3 regions of the Bacillus sp. XB1 genome follow, and region 1 is predicted to be linked to each of the others. Evidence: predicted binding sites of a transcription regulator. Region 1 holds the regulator's gene; each other region holds the start of a gene.
The links. The regulator LexA, encoded in region 1, represses DNA repair genes until DNA is damaged. The targets are predictions, from matches to a motif close to CGAACATATGTTCG.
Positions count from the first base shown of each region.

Region 2: a site for LexA is predicted at 2,521-2,534, ahead of ruvA (Holliday junction DNA helicase RuvA). Genes of this name have one in related genera too.
Region 3: a site for LexA is predicted at 2,251-2,264, ahead of ACK1U5_RS03055 (YolD-like family protein). Genes of this name have one in related genera too.

Region 1 is NZ_JBNRIL010000001.1:18,292-23,677, forward strand. Features, by position in the region: gene ACK1U5_RS00115 (DUF1700 domain-containing protein) at 1-502, shown strand, start outside; gene ACK1U5_RS00120 (DUF4097 family beta strand repeat-containing protein) at 503-1,306, shown strand; gene lexA (transcriptional repressor LexA) at 1,399-2,019, opposite strand; gene ACK1U5_RS00130 (YneB family resolvase-like protein) at 2,161-2,817, shown strand; gene ACK1U5_RS00135 (DUF896 domain-containing protein) at 2,863-3,102, shown strand; gene ACK1U5_RS00140 (bifunctional metallophosphatase/5'-nucleotidase) at 3,142-4,725, opposite strand; gene ACK1U5_RS00145 (phosphate/phosphite/phosphonate ABC transporter substrate-binding protein) at 4,911-5,386, shown strand, end outside.
Region 2 is NZ_JBNRIL010000002.1:418,553-423,938, forward strand. Features, by position in the region: gene ACK1U5_RS17445 (YhcN/YlaJ family sporulation lipoprotein) at 1-28, shown strand, start outside; gene ACK1U5_RS17450 (branched-chain amino acid ABC transporter substrate-binding protein) at 62-448, opposite strand; gene ACK1U5_RS17455 (BofC C-terminal domain-containing protein) at 928-1,458, shown strand; gene ACK1U5_RS17460 (iron-hydroxamate ABC transporter substrate-binding protein) at 1,472-2,416, opposite strand; gene ruvA (Holliday junction DNA helicase RuvA) at 2,605-3,222, shown strand; gene ruvB (Holliday junction branch migration DNA helicase RuvB) at 3,228-4,229, shown strand; gene ACK1U5_RS17475 (DUF2905 domain-containing protein) at 4,226-4,426, shown strand; gene queA (tRNA preQ1(34) S-adenosylmethionine ribosyltransferase-isomerase QueA) at 4,446-5,386, shown strand, end outside.
Region 3 is NZ_JBNRIL010000001.1:624,014-629,399, reverse strand. Features, by position in the region: gene ppsA (phosphoenolpyruvate synthase) at 1-1,948, opposite strand, end outside; gene ACK1U5_RS03055 (YolD-like family protein) at 2,081-2,242, opposite strand; partial or broken gene ACK1U5_RS03050 (LysE family translocator) at 2,716-3,359, opposite strand; gene ACK1U5_RS03045 (DJ-1/PfpI family protein) at 3,496-4,077, opposite strand; gene ACK1U5_RS03040 (Lrp/AsnC family transcriptional regulator) at 4,220-4,657, shown strand; gene ACK1U5_RS03035 (glucose 1-dehydrogenase) at 4,764-5,386, shown strand, end outside.

The DNA of each region.
Region 1 (5,386 bases):
TAGAAAGTTACCAGAGGCAGAGAGGCAAGATATTTTATTGGATTATGAAGAGCACTTTCAGTTTGGACTAGAAGAGGGGAAAACTGAATCAGAAATAATACAAGGCCTTGGTTCTCCGAAAGTAATAGCGAAAGAATTACTTGCGATGTATCGCTTCGATGAAATGAAAAAAAATCCATCGACTTCAAATGTGACAAGAGCTGTTATGGCAGCGATTGGACTTAGTTTGTTTAATTTTATTATTGTGTTAGGACCGTTAGTCGCAATTATTGCTTTTATATTTTCTTTTTGGATCGGTGGTATTGCTAGTGTAGTAACACCATTTTTCGTTATTGGAAAAGTATTTATGGGTACTTTTATATGGTTGGATCTTTTCGTTAGTATAACGTTTGTTGGAGTAGGTTTATTGTTATGTATTATCGCTTTTTATAGTACAAAGTGGTTTAAGAGATTGTGTGTACGATATGTAATATGGAACTTCAAAATGATAAAAGGAGAGTAAATGATGAAAAAACTATTTTTAATCGCTATTGCTTGTATCATTATTGGAGTAATAGGAATTTCCCAAACATATGAAAAAGCAGTACAAACTGCTAAAAAAGGCGATAAAGAAAATGTAATTAAAAACGAAACATTAAAAAATATAGAAGTTAAGTTAGATGCCGGGGATATTATTGTCCAAAAATCTCCTGACTCTTCTTTTTATATCAAGCAATCAGGAGATGTACGTAAACAAGAGATTCGTATCGCAGAAGATGGTGACACATTAAAAGTTATTGGGGAAAGAGAAAAAGGTGCTTCATTTGATTTTTCTTTTTACGATTTTAGGTTTCAAACGTCTAAATTGACTCTCCTTGTGCCCGAACGCTCTTACCAAGATGTAAAAGTAAATTCATCTGCTGGACAAATCGAAATGAGTGATGTGAAAAGTGATAGCGTAAGTGTTAGAACACTTGCTGGAGAAGTAGAGTTGAAACAAATAACGGCTAAGAATGTGGAGGGATCGACAAAAGCTGGTGAGGTGAATTTTAAGAAGGTATTAGGGAAAGTGACCGCAAAAACAACAAGTGGGGAAATAAATATTCAAGATCATGATTCTAAGTATAATCTAGAAGCAAGTTCAACTGCGGGAGATATAGATATTACTTTATCGGAAAAACCACAAGATGCGGTAATTACTGGGCAAAGTGCTGCCGGAGATGTAACAATTTTTAATGAAGAAAATAAAAACGTAACAATTGGAAATGGTAGTAAAAAGATTAGTGGTAAAACGGCTGCTGGAGATGTGACGATTAAAACTCGTTAATAAGAAATAGAATGCATGGAAATCTATCAAAATACAAAAAAGAAGATAATTACCGTATATAAATAAGGTAATTATCTTCTTTTTATTATTTTTTAATGTAAATCACGATATACGCCAATTACTTTCCCGATAACTGACACTTGTTTTAAAATGATAGGTTCTAATGAAGAATTTTCTGGTTGTAAACGGAAATGGTCTTTTTCTTTATAGAAACGTTTAACAGTTGCTTCATTATCTTCTGTTAAAGCGACTACAATTTCACCATTATATGCAGACTGTTGTTGGCGAACAACAACTAAATCTCCATCGAAAATACCAGCTTCAATCATACTATCTCCAGAAATACGTAACATGAACACTTGGTCTGCTCCAGCAACAATACTAGCTGGAAGTGGGAAATGTTCCTCTACGCTTTCGACCGCTGTAATTGGTAAACCAGCAGTAACTTTTCCGACAATTGGAACTTGAATAACAGATTGTGTTTCCGTATCCATTCGGTCTTCACCTAAAATTTCAATGGCACGTGGTTTTGTTGGATCGCGTCGAATGTATCCTTTTTCTTCTAATCGTGATAAATGTCCGTGCACTGTAGAACTAGAAGCGAGGCCGACTGCTTGACCAATTTCACGTACGGAAGGTGGATATCCTTTTTCTTGTACTTTTAGCTTAATAAAGTCGAGAATGTCTTGCTGGCGTTTCGTTAACTTTTCCATGTTTTCTAACACCTCGTTTTCTTTCATTTTTCTTATTAATAAGTATAACATGTGAAAAAACATTCTACAAACATAAGTTCGAACAAATGGCGGATTTATGTTACACTATAGGGAAATAATAGGGAGAAAGAGGGGTTCAAAATGAATGCAATTATTTATGCACGTGTGAGTACAACGAAAGAAGCGCAAGAAACATCATTATTACGTCAAAAAGATGAATTATTGCATTTAGCTGAGCGCTATCAAATGAATGTTACTAAGGTGATTGAAGAGCAGGCTAGTGGATATACAATTGAACGTGACGGTATATTAGAGGTGTTGGATACAATTCGAGACGAACAAATTGATGTGTTACTTATACAAGATGAAACGCGTCTTGGTAGAGGAAATGCGAAGATCGCGTTAATGCATTGTTTACATAAAGAAGGCATAAAAGTATATACGCATACACATAACGGTGAATTACAATTGTCGGATTCTGATTCGATGGTATTAGATATTATTGGTATTGTTGAAGAATATCAAAGAAAGATTCATAATATGAAAATTAAACGAGGTATGCAACGTGCAGTAGAAAAAGGTTATCGTCCAGAAAAAAATTTAAAAAATCGTCATTTAAGTGTAGGAAGAGAGAAAAAAGAAGTGCCAATTGAGGAAATTGTACGTTTGCGAAAAAGTGAACTCACGTTTGAAGAAATTGCAGCAACATTACGTGGATTTGGTCATAATGTTTCAAAGGCGACTGTACATCGTAGATATGTAGAGTATACGAAGCAATTGCTTGATAAAGAAGAGTAACTATTGTATGATAATAATCAGTTTTGATTAGAAGGGGGATTCGAGATGATTAATCACGAACTCGTTGAACGCATTAACTTCTTAGCGAAAAAAGCAAAAGCTGAAGGTTTAACTGAAGAAGAGCAACGTGAGCGTCAATCGCTACGTGAACAATATTTAAAAGGGTTTCGTCAAAATATGTTAAACGAACTTAAAGGTATTAAAGTTGTTAACGAAGAAGGTACAGATGTTACACCGACGAAATTAAAAGCTTTAAAAAAGCAAGATAATGCAAAATTAAATTAAAAGATGGGCGAAGCCCATCTTTTTTATTTGTAAAAATCGTTATTTAATAACTTTCCAGTTGTTATTAACTGTTGCTTCTATCGTTTTATGTTCCAATATATAATTAGCGATAAGTTCAGACATATCTGTGGGTATATCTTTTACTACTGGTTTGTTTTGAAACATAAAGAAATTTCCCCCGCCACTTGCACGATAATTATTCATTACAACGTCATATTCTTCATTCATATTAAGAGGAGCACTGTTATGCTGTAAAGATTCTACTCTTTCACCAATTGGTTTTGAAATGTTTAATACGTATGAAATCCCTTCCCACATATCATAATTATAATGTTGTGGCTTTGGTTCTATGTAGGTAGGACTTACGGTGATTGATCCATCTGTTTTTAATGTGAAATAAGAAGCAGAGAGTTCAAGAGCATTTTTTATATCTGCTCCAGTTATTTTAATTACTTTTAATGTGTTTGGATAAATATAATTAGAAACGATATCGCGCATTGTTACATGTTCCGGGAAACCTGGAGATGTATTATGGAACAAACTTGTACAAGAAATTGATACATTAGCTATATTCATCTGTATTTTATTTATGAATTCTATAAAAGGATGATCATGCAAACGAGTTTGCATAGCATCTGAAATTTGCATGCCCCCTTGAATGATTCCAATAGGTTGATCAAGCCACTTTTGTGTTTTCTCTTCGTAATCGGCTACCAATGAAAGTACATCTTGGTCCGCCTCAAATCCTTGTACAGATAATAATTCAGAAGAACTCTCTTTTTTCACCCATTTATGTTTCGTTTTTTCGAATGTTACTTTTACTTTTCCAAATGAGTGTCCATTGCATCCGGTCTGTAAAATTGTTACACCGTTAGCCATTGTGTGAGAAATTTCCCGGTGTTGGTGGCCTGTTAATAAGATATCTATGCCTTCAATTTCATGGCACATTGCATATCCTTGGTTTTCTCCTGTTAACACTTCAGTCGGTACCCCGGTTTGTAAATCTCGTTCAACTCCCCCGTGATACGCTACGACTAGTAAATCTGGTTTCTCATGTTCGCGAATATAAGAAACCCATTCTTTTGTAGTCTTTAATGCATCTTCAAATAGTAAATCTTTAATGTGATGGGGTTGTTCCCAATTGGGAATGTAATGCGTTGTCACCCCTAAAATAGCAATTTTTATATTTGATTCAATATGTTTTATTACATATGGTTTCCCGAAATAAGGTTTTTTACTGTTTTTATCTAAAATGTTTGCTGATAGGTACGGGAAGTTCGCAGTAGTCACAGCATTATTTAATATATCCATCCCGTAATTAAATTCATGATTGCCGATAATTGCAGCGTCATACTGTAAGTAATTCGCTAATAAGGACATTGGGTTTTTTTTGTTTTTTTCGTATGTAACATAATGATAAGTAAATGGTGTGCCTTGAATAAAGTCGCCATTATCAATTAAAAGAACGTTTCTATTTTTGGAACGTTCTTTTTTTATAAGAGTAGAAATTTTAGCTAAACCAAGTTCTGCTGGGGAGTTATCTTGGTAGTGAATAGGATAAACAGTGCCATGTATATCGCTTGTTAATAAGATGTTTAAAGTTACAGTTTGATTTTGTTCCAATATGACTCACCTTTTCTATTGTTATCTTCCAATTCATCATATCAAATATGTGAAGAGAATTTTAATGTGAGTGTATAGAATGTGTAAAGATTCTGTAAATAATCAATTATTTGTAAAAATATGTGATATATTTCTTCATGTTTATGAAAGGTTATTTTATAACAATGAAAAATGGAGGCATTAATATGTTGAAAAAAGTTTTTGCAATGAGCACAACAGTTGTACTAGCAGCGGGATTATTAAGTGGCTGCGGGACGAAAGAGTCAAGTGCAAGTAAAAATGAAGATACGAAAAAAGGATATGTACCGAAGACTTTAAATGTTCAATTTGTTCCTTCTCAAAATGCGGATACGTTAGAGGCGAAGGCAAAACCGCTTGAGAAGCTATTAAGTGATAAGTTAAATATTCCAGTAAAAGTTAGTATTTCAACGAACTACAATACAATTGTAGAAGCGATGGCATCTAAACAAGTAGATGTAGGATTTTTACCGCCAACAGCGTACGTATTAGCACATGAAAAGAAGGCTGCAAATGTAATTTTACAAGCACAACGTTTTGGAGTAGATGATGAAACGGGAGCCCCTACAAAGGATTTAGTAGACTTTTATAAATCTGAGTTTGTTGTTAAAAAAGACTCTAATATAAATAGTGTAAAAGATTT
Region 2 (5,386 bases), on a different contig from region 1:
TTACGGTTTAACTGGTACAGTGCGATAGCAAAACAAAAGAGGAAGGGGGAGCCCTTCCTCTTTATTCATCGTTGTCTTGTAAACGACGTTTTTTAATAAAATAACTAACGGAATAAGAAACTAAAAAGCAGATGAAAAGAATACTATCTGTTAAAATAGCTTCAAATAGAGGTCTTTCTGGACTGAAAATGATATAAATAATAGCCATAACGATTCCTACAATAAGGGAGCGGAAGACAAGTTTATAATAAGGAGTTAACTTTATTTCCTTTTCGCCTTCTTCTACATCGATTGAAACACTTAACTGTAAATAACTAAGGATCATACTCGTAAGAATAAATACTAGCCATAATGGAGATTTCGTAATTTGATCTATTCCTTCAGTGAATCCGATATAGCCTAAAACACCGATTATACCAAGTGATTGAAAAAGAAAGACAATACGTATGTTTTTTTACGTTTGCAGAATGAGACGTTCATCCTTTATTTGTTTCATAATATCTATCTCCCGTTTATGATGATTTCGCTGTTATGTTTATTGTAATATATATATTGCATTTATCAATTTATAATTTGCGTTTGATTTATTTGGATGAAAGAGGAAATAAAATATTTTTATAAACATGTTGCACTTATACTTTATTAATGTTATATTAGCAAAGCGATGAGCTAATTTACGTAAGACGAGAGATATGCTTAAGTGCTAAACACGCGAATGTGGTCGCCTGGTCTCTCGCCGTAAACGCATCAAGACGCCTGCTTTGCAGGCGTCTTTCATTTTATATAAAAGTAAATGATACATGCAGATGAGGTGAATCCTTATCTGCATTTTTTATATTTTCGAAAGAAATGTAATATGGATAAAACCCCCATTTCCGGAAAAACTACTAATGAAAGTATGATCTTGCCTAAAAGAGGTGAACGGAAATGAAATGGATACTGATTGCGATGCAAGCTTTCGTTATGATGTTTTGTTTCGTTTATGAAACGAATGTGAAGGCGGAAGGGCCAGTACCAGAAGTGACGAAAAAAGAACCTGAGGTTACAATTTTATTAGAGCGTATGTATGTTGATGGCGAAGTAAGCGAAGAAATACTTACAGAAAAAGTGACGGATTTAGAAAAGTTTTTACAGCAGTATAAAGAATGGCAGCTCGTTGATCGTGATGATGTACAAATTGTATTGCAAAAGAAAGTTGATGATATTTCTCCGTTATTGAAAACGAGCGGGTATTTTGGTGTTTCAGAGGAAGGGATATTACAAATTTTCAAAGGTGTGCCAAAAAATGATAATGCGATCCATTCTTTCTTTCAAATTGATATGAAAAAGCTTGAGAGCTATGAACGTGCGAAATTGAAACGTGGCATTCGTATTAAATCAAAAGAAGGTTTTGTGAAGACGATTGAAAAAATGAAGCAATACGCAGTTCAAAGTAAGAAAAAAAGCAGCTCATGGTGAGCTGCTTTTTTTCTTATTTATTTTTAGCTAAAATTTCTTTTGCGATTTCATCAATTAGCATATCTTTTCCGATTGGATTGAATGCTTTCGTATTGAAGACTTCATTTGATACTTCATATACGTGATTATTTTTAACTGCTTTATTGTCTTTCCAAACGGCACTGTTTTTGTAGTCTTCGTAAACTTTATCAGCTTCGCCGCCGAAGTTTACAATAAACATTTGGTCAGGCTGGAATGCAACTAGACCTTCTAGTGATACTTGCGCCATCGTTTGTTTTAAATCCGTACCTTTTGTTGCTGGAAGTTTTAAGTCATTAAAGATGATGTCACCGTATCCGAAGCTACCGTATACACGGAAGTTTTGTGGTGTAACTGCAACGAACATAAAGTTCTCATCTTTTGTTTTCTCTTTAATTTTTTTAGATAAAGAGTCTGCTTTCTTATCGTAGTCTGCAATCCATTTGTCTGCTTTCTTCTCTTCGTCAAATAGCTTACCTACTTCTTTAAACTTACCACGCCAGTCTTCTAAGTTTGTTTCTAGAACAACTGTAGGTGCAACCTTTTCTAGTTGATCATAAATTTTTAATTGACGGTTGTTTAAAATAATTAAGTCTGGTTTTAAAGCAGTAACAGCTTCTAAATCAACTTTAGGTGCCCAGTACCAACCTACTGCTTTTACTCCATCTAACTTGTCTGTTAAGTGATTTTGGATTTTATCTTTATATGTATTTGCTGTACCAACAGGTTTATGTCCAAGAAGTAATAGTTCTTCTGTTGATCCAGATAAGTCAACAATTCTCTTTGGATTTACTGGAATTGTAGCTTCACCTTTAGCATGTTTTACAACTTTTGTTTTCGGTTGTTCTTTTGCTTTCGATTCTTCTTTTTGAGAAGAACAGCCAACGATAGAAAGAACAACAAGCATAATAGTAAATAAAATAAATAGCTTACGTTTCATCCTGATGTAACCCCTTTAATTAGTATTGATAATCATTATCGACTTCTGTATATTAAGGTGCTTTAACCTTTCTGTCAATGGAAAATAACAGAAGTTTCAAGTGGAGAACATTTGTTGGGGCAGTCTCGCTTTTCTATCATTAAATATGTTAAAATGGAATACATGATTTAAGAGGGAGAGATCGTATTTTGTTTGAATATGTTACAGGTTACGTGGAGTATGTAGGGCCGGAATATGTCGTAATTGATCATAATGGAATTGGTTATCAAATTTTCACACCAAATCCGTATGTATTTCAAAGAAGTAAGCAAGAAATCCGTGTCTATACATATCATTATGTGAGAGAAGATATTATGGCACTTTACGGTTTTAAAACACGTGAAGAGCGTTTATTATTTACAAAGTTGTTAGGCGTGTCTGGCATTGGGCCAAAAGGCGCTCTTGCAATTTTAGCTTCTGGTCAAACAGGACAGGTCGTTCAAGCGATTGAGCATGAAGATGAGAAGTTTTTAGTGAAATTCCCAGGCGTCGGAAAGAAAACAGCACGCCAAATGATTTTAGATTTAAAAGGAAAACTAGCAGATGTCGTACCAGATGCATTTGTTGATTTATTCTCAGACACAGAATGTTTTGATGAGAATAAAGGTTCATCAGCTGAGCTTGATGAGGCACTGGAAGCTCTGCGCGCACTTGGATACGCAGAACGCGAAGTTTCTCGTGTTGTACCAGAGTTATTAAAAGAAGCATTAACGACGGATCAGTATATTAAAAAGGCACTTAGTCTTTTACTAAATGGTAAGAGGTGAGTATAATGGACGAACGTCTCCTTTCAGGGGAATCTGCATATGAAGATGCGGATTTAGAATATTCATTACGGCCACAGACGCTCCGTCAGTATATTGGCCAAGATAAAGCGAAACATAATTTAGAAGTATTTATTGAAGCGGCGAAAATGCGTGAAGAAACGTTAGATCACGTGCTTTTATATGGACCACCAGGTCTTGGTAAAACGACGCTTGCGAATATTATTGCCAATGAGATGGGCGTTAATGTTAGAACAACTTCAGGTCCCGCAATTGAAAGACCAGGAGATTTAGCTGCTGTATTAACAGCGCTTCAGCCAGGTGATGTATTATTTATTGATGAAATTCATCGTTTGCATAGATCAATTGAAGAAGTATTGTATCCTGCGATGGAAGACTTTTGCCTTGATATTGTAATTGGAAAAGGGCCTTCAGCACGTTCTGTACGCCTAGATTTACCGCCATTTACATTAGTTGGAGCAACAACACGTGCTGGAGCATTATCGGCACCGCTGCGTGACCGCTTCGGTGTACTTTCAAGGTTAGAGTACTACACAGTAGATCAGCTTTCTGCGATTGTTGAACGTACAGCAGAAGTATTTGAAGTTGAAATCGATTCGTTAGCTGCATTAGAAATTGCAAGACGTGCTCGTGGTACACCTCGTATTGCGAATCGTCTTTTAAGACGTGTACGTGATTTCGCACAAGTTCGTGGTAATGGAACGGTTACGATGGAAATTACACAAATGGCATTAGAGCTACTGCAAGTAGATAAATTAGGTCTAGATCATATTGATCATAAATTACTGCTTGGTATTATTGAGAAATTCCGTGGCGGTCCAGTTGGATTAGAAACGGTTTCAGCAACAATTGGAGAAGAATCTCATACGATTGAAGATGTGTATGAGCCGTATTTATTACAAATTGGCTTTTTACAACGAACGCCGAGGGGCCGAATTGTAACGACGCTTGCGTATGAACATTTCGGAATGGAGATACCAAAAGTATGACGGAGATGCCAAAGCTGCTTATTACAGCCGGGATCTTACTCATCGTTGTTGGATTAGCTTGGAAGTTCATTGGAAGGCTTCCAGGCGATATTTTTGTGAAAAAAGGAAACGTTACCTTTTATTTTCCTATCATTACATGTATTGTGTTAAGTATTGTATTATCTTTTATTATGTATATAATAAATCGATTTAAATAAGAAATAGGTGGATATAGCTATGGATATAAATCTGTTTGATTTTCATTTACCAGAAGAACTTATTGCACAAGTCCCGTTAGAAGAGCGTGAAACATCAAGATTAATGGTGTTAGACCGTGAAACAGGTGATATTGAGCATAAACATTTTACGGATATTCTTTCTTACTTACATGAGGGGGATTGCTTAGTTTTAAATGAAACGAAAGTTATGCCTGCTCGTTTGCACGGTGTGAAAGAAGATACAGGCGCGCACATTGAAGTACTTCTTTTAAAACAAGAAGAAGGTGATAAGTGGGAAACGCTTGTAAAGCCAGCGAAACGTGTAAAAGAAGGAACTGTTATCTCTTTTGGCGAAGGGAAATTAAAAGCAACTTGCACAGGAACTGCAGATCAAGGTGGACGTCAGCTTGAATTTTCATATGACGGCATCTTCTATGAAATTTTAGATGAACTTGGGGAAATGCCACTTCCTCCATATATTAAAGAGACGCTAGAAGATCGCGATCGCTATCAAACAGTATATGCGAAAGAAATCGGTTCAGCAGCAGCGCCGACTGCGGGACTTCACTTTACAGAAGAGTTACTTGAGAAGTTAAAGCAAAAAGGCGTTCAGTTAGCATTCATTACACTTCACGTAGGACTTGGAACATTTAGACCAGTTTCTGCAGACACGATTGAAGAACACCATATGCACGCAGAATATTATCATATGTCTGAAGAGACAGCGGCATTATTAAATCGTGTGAAAGAGAATGGTGGACGTATTATTACTGTAGGTACGACATCAACTCGTACGTTAGAAACAATTGCAACAGATCATGAAGGTAAGCTTTGCGCCGCTTCTGGATGGACAGATATTTTCATGTATCCGGGATATGAATTTAAAGCAATTGATGGTTTAATTACAAACTTCCATTTACCGAAATCAACATTAATTATGCTTGTAAGTGCATTTGCAAA
Region 3 (5,386 bases), 610 kb from region 1:
TTTGTTTTCCACCCGATAAGTGCTGTAATCGATCTACTAACTCTTCTTCTTTTTTCAAAGCTTCTTGCAGTCCTTCTTCAAATTTCCGCTTACTCGCACCATATTCAAAATCTCTTATATTATTTAAAATCATCGGGATAATTGTAGTTGGCTTTTCACTCCAGCGCGTTTTCGTAATATCTATTTCGCCACTACATCTCATTCCGTATTTATTTAGAAAAGCATCGATTGCCTCTCGAGCTTTTTCCCCGCCTTTAAACTGAACTAATTCATCTAAAAAGCTTTCATTTTCTACATGTTGTAAATACGCAATAACTTCTTCGTACGGCCGAATCACATCAGCGACATCCATTAATGCTAAACCCATTTCAGATGTAATATTATTTTGTACGGATTGAGAAAGCGTGTCTGCTGCATTTTTTTCACCTAACCATTGCTCCATCTTTTCATTTATCCATGTTGAAGCATTCATACCAGCCATAATGACAGCGATACTTTGCGGGTTAAACAATACTTTCTTTAATTGCTGAATATCTTCCAAAATAAAATCAAGTACGTCCACTCCTGATTTCAGTTGCATATTTTGTTTTAACTCTTCAAGTGATGCTTCACTATTCTTTATTAATTCCGTAACGATTGCTGGATCATTTTCGATTTCTGGTTGCGTGCTTGCAGGTGGCACACCTTTACCAACACTCTTTTCTTTTTCATCATCCGGTAACAATGTAATAAAATTATCTCGCTCGACTACAGTCGTTAATGCATCTCTTATGAGCGGATCTGATTTTCCTAACGTATTTATTAAGTAATCTCTGCTAGCAGGTGATGCTAATCTTTGTGTAGCATCCACAAACAGCCTTCCGCCCGCTTTACGCATTGGGGCACTTGTCGTTAACAGGAAAAAAGATAAACCTAATGGTTTCATCGCATCGGTCATCATTTGTTGGTGACCAACTGATATATACACGTGATTTTCCCCATCATTTACTTCTGGAATTGGATATAAAGTCGTAATCGGTCTGCTTTGGACTATATAAATTGTATCATCAACTAAGCACCATTCAATATCTTGCGGACAACCAAAATAAGCTTCGATTTGTCTTCCGATGCGTGCTAGTTGTAAAATCTGTTGTTCAGTAAGTGTTTGAACTTTTTGCTTATTAGGAGCAATTTTCTTTCTCTCTGTTCCGCCTTCTTTTCGTCCATAGATGGCTAATTTTTTCGTTGCGATGACCTTTTCGACGATTTCATCTTCTTTTACCTTATAATTATCGGCAGAAACCAATCCAGATACTAGCGCCTCGCCAAGTCCAAAGCTGGCATCGATTGACAACACCTTCCTATTCGAAGTAATCGGATCCGCAGTAAATAAAATCCCTGAAGCCTCAGGGAAAACCATTTTTTGAATGACAACACATATAGAAACTTGATTATGTTCAAAACCATTTTGCATGCGGTACGTAACTGCTCGCTCTGTAAATAAAGACGCCCAGCACTTTCTTACATGCTGTAAAATCGCTTCTTCTCCGATAATATTTAAATACGTATCTTGTTGACCTGCAAATGAAGCATACGGTAAATCTTCAGCCGTAGCACTAGAGCGCACGGCATACGCATGTTCATTTCCAAAACGTGAGAGATAATGAGTTACCGCTTCCACTACATCAGAAGGGATTTCTACTGCCATAATAACTTCTCTAATCTTCTTACTTATTTCACCAATTTGAGCTCGCTCTTCCATTTTCAACTTTGTTAGCTGCTGCAACAAAGTTTGAAGATCCTCATTTTGCTCGATAGCCTTTTCATATCCTACCGTTGTAACACAAAATCCTTCGGGTACTTGTATACCTTGAACGCTTGATAACTCCCCTAAATTCAAACCTTTTCCACCAACGAGTGAAAGCTGCGTTTTTTCTATTTCTTGAAAATCGAGAACGAAAGAACTCATGTAACATCTCTCCTTACTATGCATGTGTTCTTGATTGTAGCAGGAGTCAATACGAATAAACAGTCTATTTCGAACTTGATTTACATGATATAATTAAGTTAGGAAGAGATAACTATTTTTATTTCTCCCCCTCTAATCCACTTCAATTACATCTCCAAACTTAAACATTCTTTGATTATGAAAAGCATCCGTACAAGTAATCGTCTTATTTAATGGATTTATATTAGCTACTGTTATGTAATTTTTATATAGATAGCCATTCTCTAAAATTTTTATAGTGTAATCCACTTTCAATAAAAGTCAAAAAATATGTTCGTCAATTAAATCTTCACAAATATTTAATGCTTATAAATTAATATTCATCTCATATATAAGTTCTAAGAAATTTAGATAAAAAAGACATTATTTTTGATGATCTAAACTAATTGAAACTTTAATTAAATTATATATCTATAACAACATAGAGCAATGTCATAACGAATTGAAACCGAAAGTTTCTTAAAGTAGAAAATTCGGCTTCTTTTATATCGAAATTTGCTTAGCGTATATTTTCGTTAAAATGCGGGTAGTACCCCATCGCTATTGAGCTAAGCTCATACACCATCAATTATAGTAGAGGCTACGTGTAAAGAATTTAAAGACCCCTCAGGGATTAATGAATTCCTGAGGGGTTGCCTACGTGATATAACATATTTACAATTATGTTACGTTTAAAATACGTATCTTTTTCATTTACCTTATAACCACCCTATTTAAGTTTATAAGAACTATGCTTTTGAGATAAAAGTCATTACTTGTTTTATAAACTCATAACCAAAATAACCACTAAATCCGAATAGGACTATTGCGGCAAATATAGATACTCTTTTAATAAAGGTTGGATTTAAAAACGTCTAGTAAAATGAACAAAGCTTAATAAGATCATATCATGCATAAAGATACCTAATAAAATACCTACAGCTATTAATATAAATGTAGATGTACTTGCATTACCTAATGAAGAAACGAGAACCGGGCCAAAGACCCCTATCCAAAATACAATATTAGCCGGTGATATAGCAATCATAAAACCAGATAAATAAGCTGATAATAAAGATTTATTAGGATCTTCTCCATCTATGTTAACTTCCGACTTTGCTTCTTTAATGCTTTCTATTCCAATAAACATTAAAAATATAAAACCTAGGAGCCACATAACTGTTTCTACCCATGGATTGGTTAATACACTAGAGAACCCTAGATAAATCAGGACTATTAAAGATAAATCTACAGTCATTCCTCCTATACCTACAAACCAACCATGTACGAAACCATTTCTCATTCCTTGTTTCGTCATTTGGACTGTCATAGCACCTGCGGGTATTGCTAAAGATAAACCTAACAAAATATATGTGAAAAGTGTTATAATCATAAAAATTCTCCTATTATAAGTATTGTAATAATCAAACCCTTTTTCTTTTTCCTCGGGTTCAGCAAATAGAACTAGAGCACGGCGACTTTTCACATTACTTCTAGCAAGCATCAAAAACTCATAAGAAGATAAATGCCTAAAATCCCATAAGATCCTTTACATGTTCAGCATTCTTTTTAGATGTTAATTTTTCAAGTAATAAAAACGCAACATCAAAAGCTGTGCCTGGATTTGATGATGTAATAATATTTCCATCTTGTACTATTAAATCATTTTGTACGATTGCACCGAAATTCTTTAACTGCTCTTTTCGTTTACTCGTTGGATGACTGTATGTGGTAGCTTTTTTACCTACAAGAATTCCACTTTTTCCAAGCGTTAATGATGCAACACAAATACTGGCAATAGGCTTCTGCTTGGCATAAAAATGTTGAATAACATGTAAGAATTCTCTACTGTATGCATCCCGATAAAAACCAGCCTCTTCAAATCCTCCTGGAATAGCTAGTGCATCAAATTCATCTAATTGAATATCATCAACCGTTTTTTCCGGTATGACAGTAAAATTCCAAGTACAAGTTAATTTATTCCGAAGACCAACTGTTACGACCTCGGTTGATCCATCTCCCTCCCATTTATTCCAGCCTAGTACATCTGTAAATACACTAGCTTCTACTGCTTCAAACCCGTCAGCTAATAATAATAAAATCTTTTTCATATCGTAAACCGCCTCCTTCTACCCTTATTTTATAGAAGTATAGAAGGCTGATAAATAAGTTCAATAAGGATATTTGATTGTTTTTCTTTATTTTATAAAGAATTTAGGTTATTCTATTTTATAAAAAAAGGTTGGATAATTTATGGATCAAATTGATAAAAAAATCGTGGGACTATTACAGTCAAATGCAAAAATTTCAATGAAGGATTTAGCGGAAGCGGTTCACTTATCTTCCCCGTCAGTAACTGAGCGAGTACGAAAGTTAGAGGAACAACAAATTATTGAAGGTTACCATGCACATGTTTCTCTAAAAAAAATAAATCGTCCAATTTCTGCACTTATACTGTTTAAATCAACAAATTGTAAATCATTATCTAACTTTTGCTACAATCATCCAGATGTACTTGAGTGTTACAGAGTAGCAGGAGAAATTAGCTATATTGTCAAAATAGCAACACATTCTGTAGAAAGTTTAGAACAATTTATTGATGATTCAATGCAATATGGTACGCCATCAACGAATATTGTGTTATCTTCTTATGAAAAAAAGATAATTACTCCTTTTATTAGTGAAGAATAAAAATACTGGCATAATCAATTAACTATTGCTTATGCAGAAGGATAATTTTTGTATGTTATATTAAAAAATAAAGACGTTATATTTTTTTAAAAGGAGTGTAATTACAATGGATTTTTCTAATAAATCAGTGATCATAACAGGGGCTGGAAATGGAATCGGGAGAGGAATTGCTTTACATTATGCAGAAAAAGGGGCCAATGTTATTTTAGCAGATATAGACGAAAAAGCAGGTGCAAAAACAGTTACTAAGATGAAAGAACAGGGTAAAGAAGCACTTTTCGTACAAACAGATGTAAGGCTGGAAACAGATATTATTCGATTAATGGAAGTAGCTAATCAAACATACGGTCAGATAGATATTTTAATTAATAATGCAGGAAAAGAGTTATTCAAGTCTCCTTACGATATTTCGCTAGAAGAATGGGACGATGTAATAAGCACAAACCTAAGAAGCGTTTTCTTGGGTTCACGTGAAGCAGCAAAGTATATGCGTCATAACAAAGAAGGTGGATCTATCGTGAATATTGCCTCTACAAGGGCGATTATGTCTGAGCCAAATTCAGAATCTTATGCTGCCACAAAAGGTGGGATCGTTGCTATTACACATGCGCTCGCAGCCTCATTTAGCGAAGATAGGATTACCGTGAATGCTATTTCCCCAGGTTGGATTGAAACAGGAGATTATTCAAAATTAAGTAAAATTGATCATGAACAGCACCTATCAAAGCG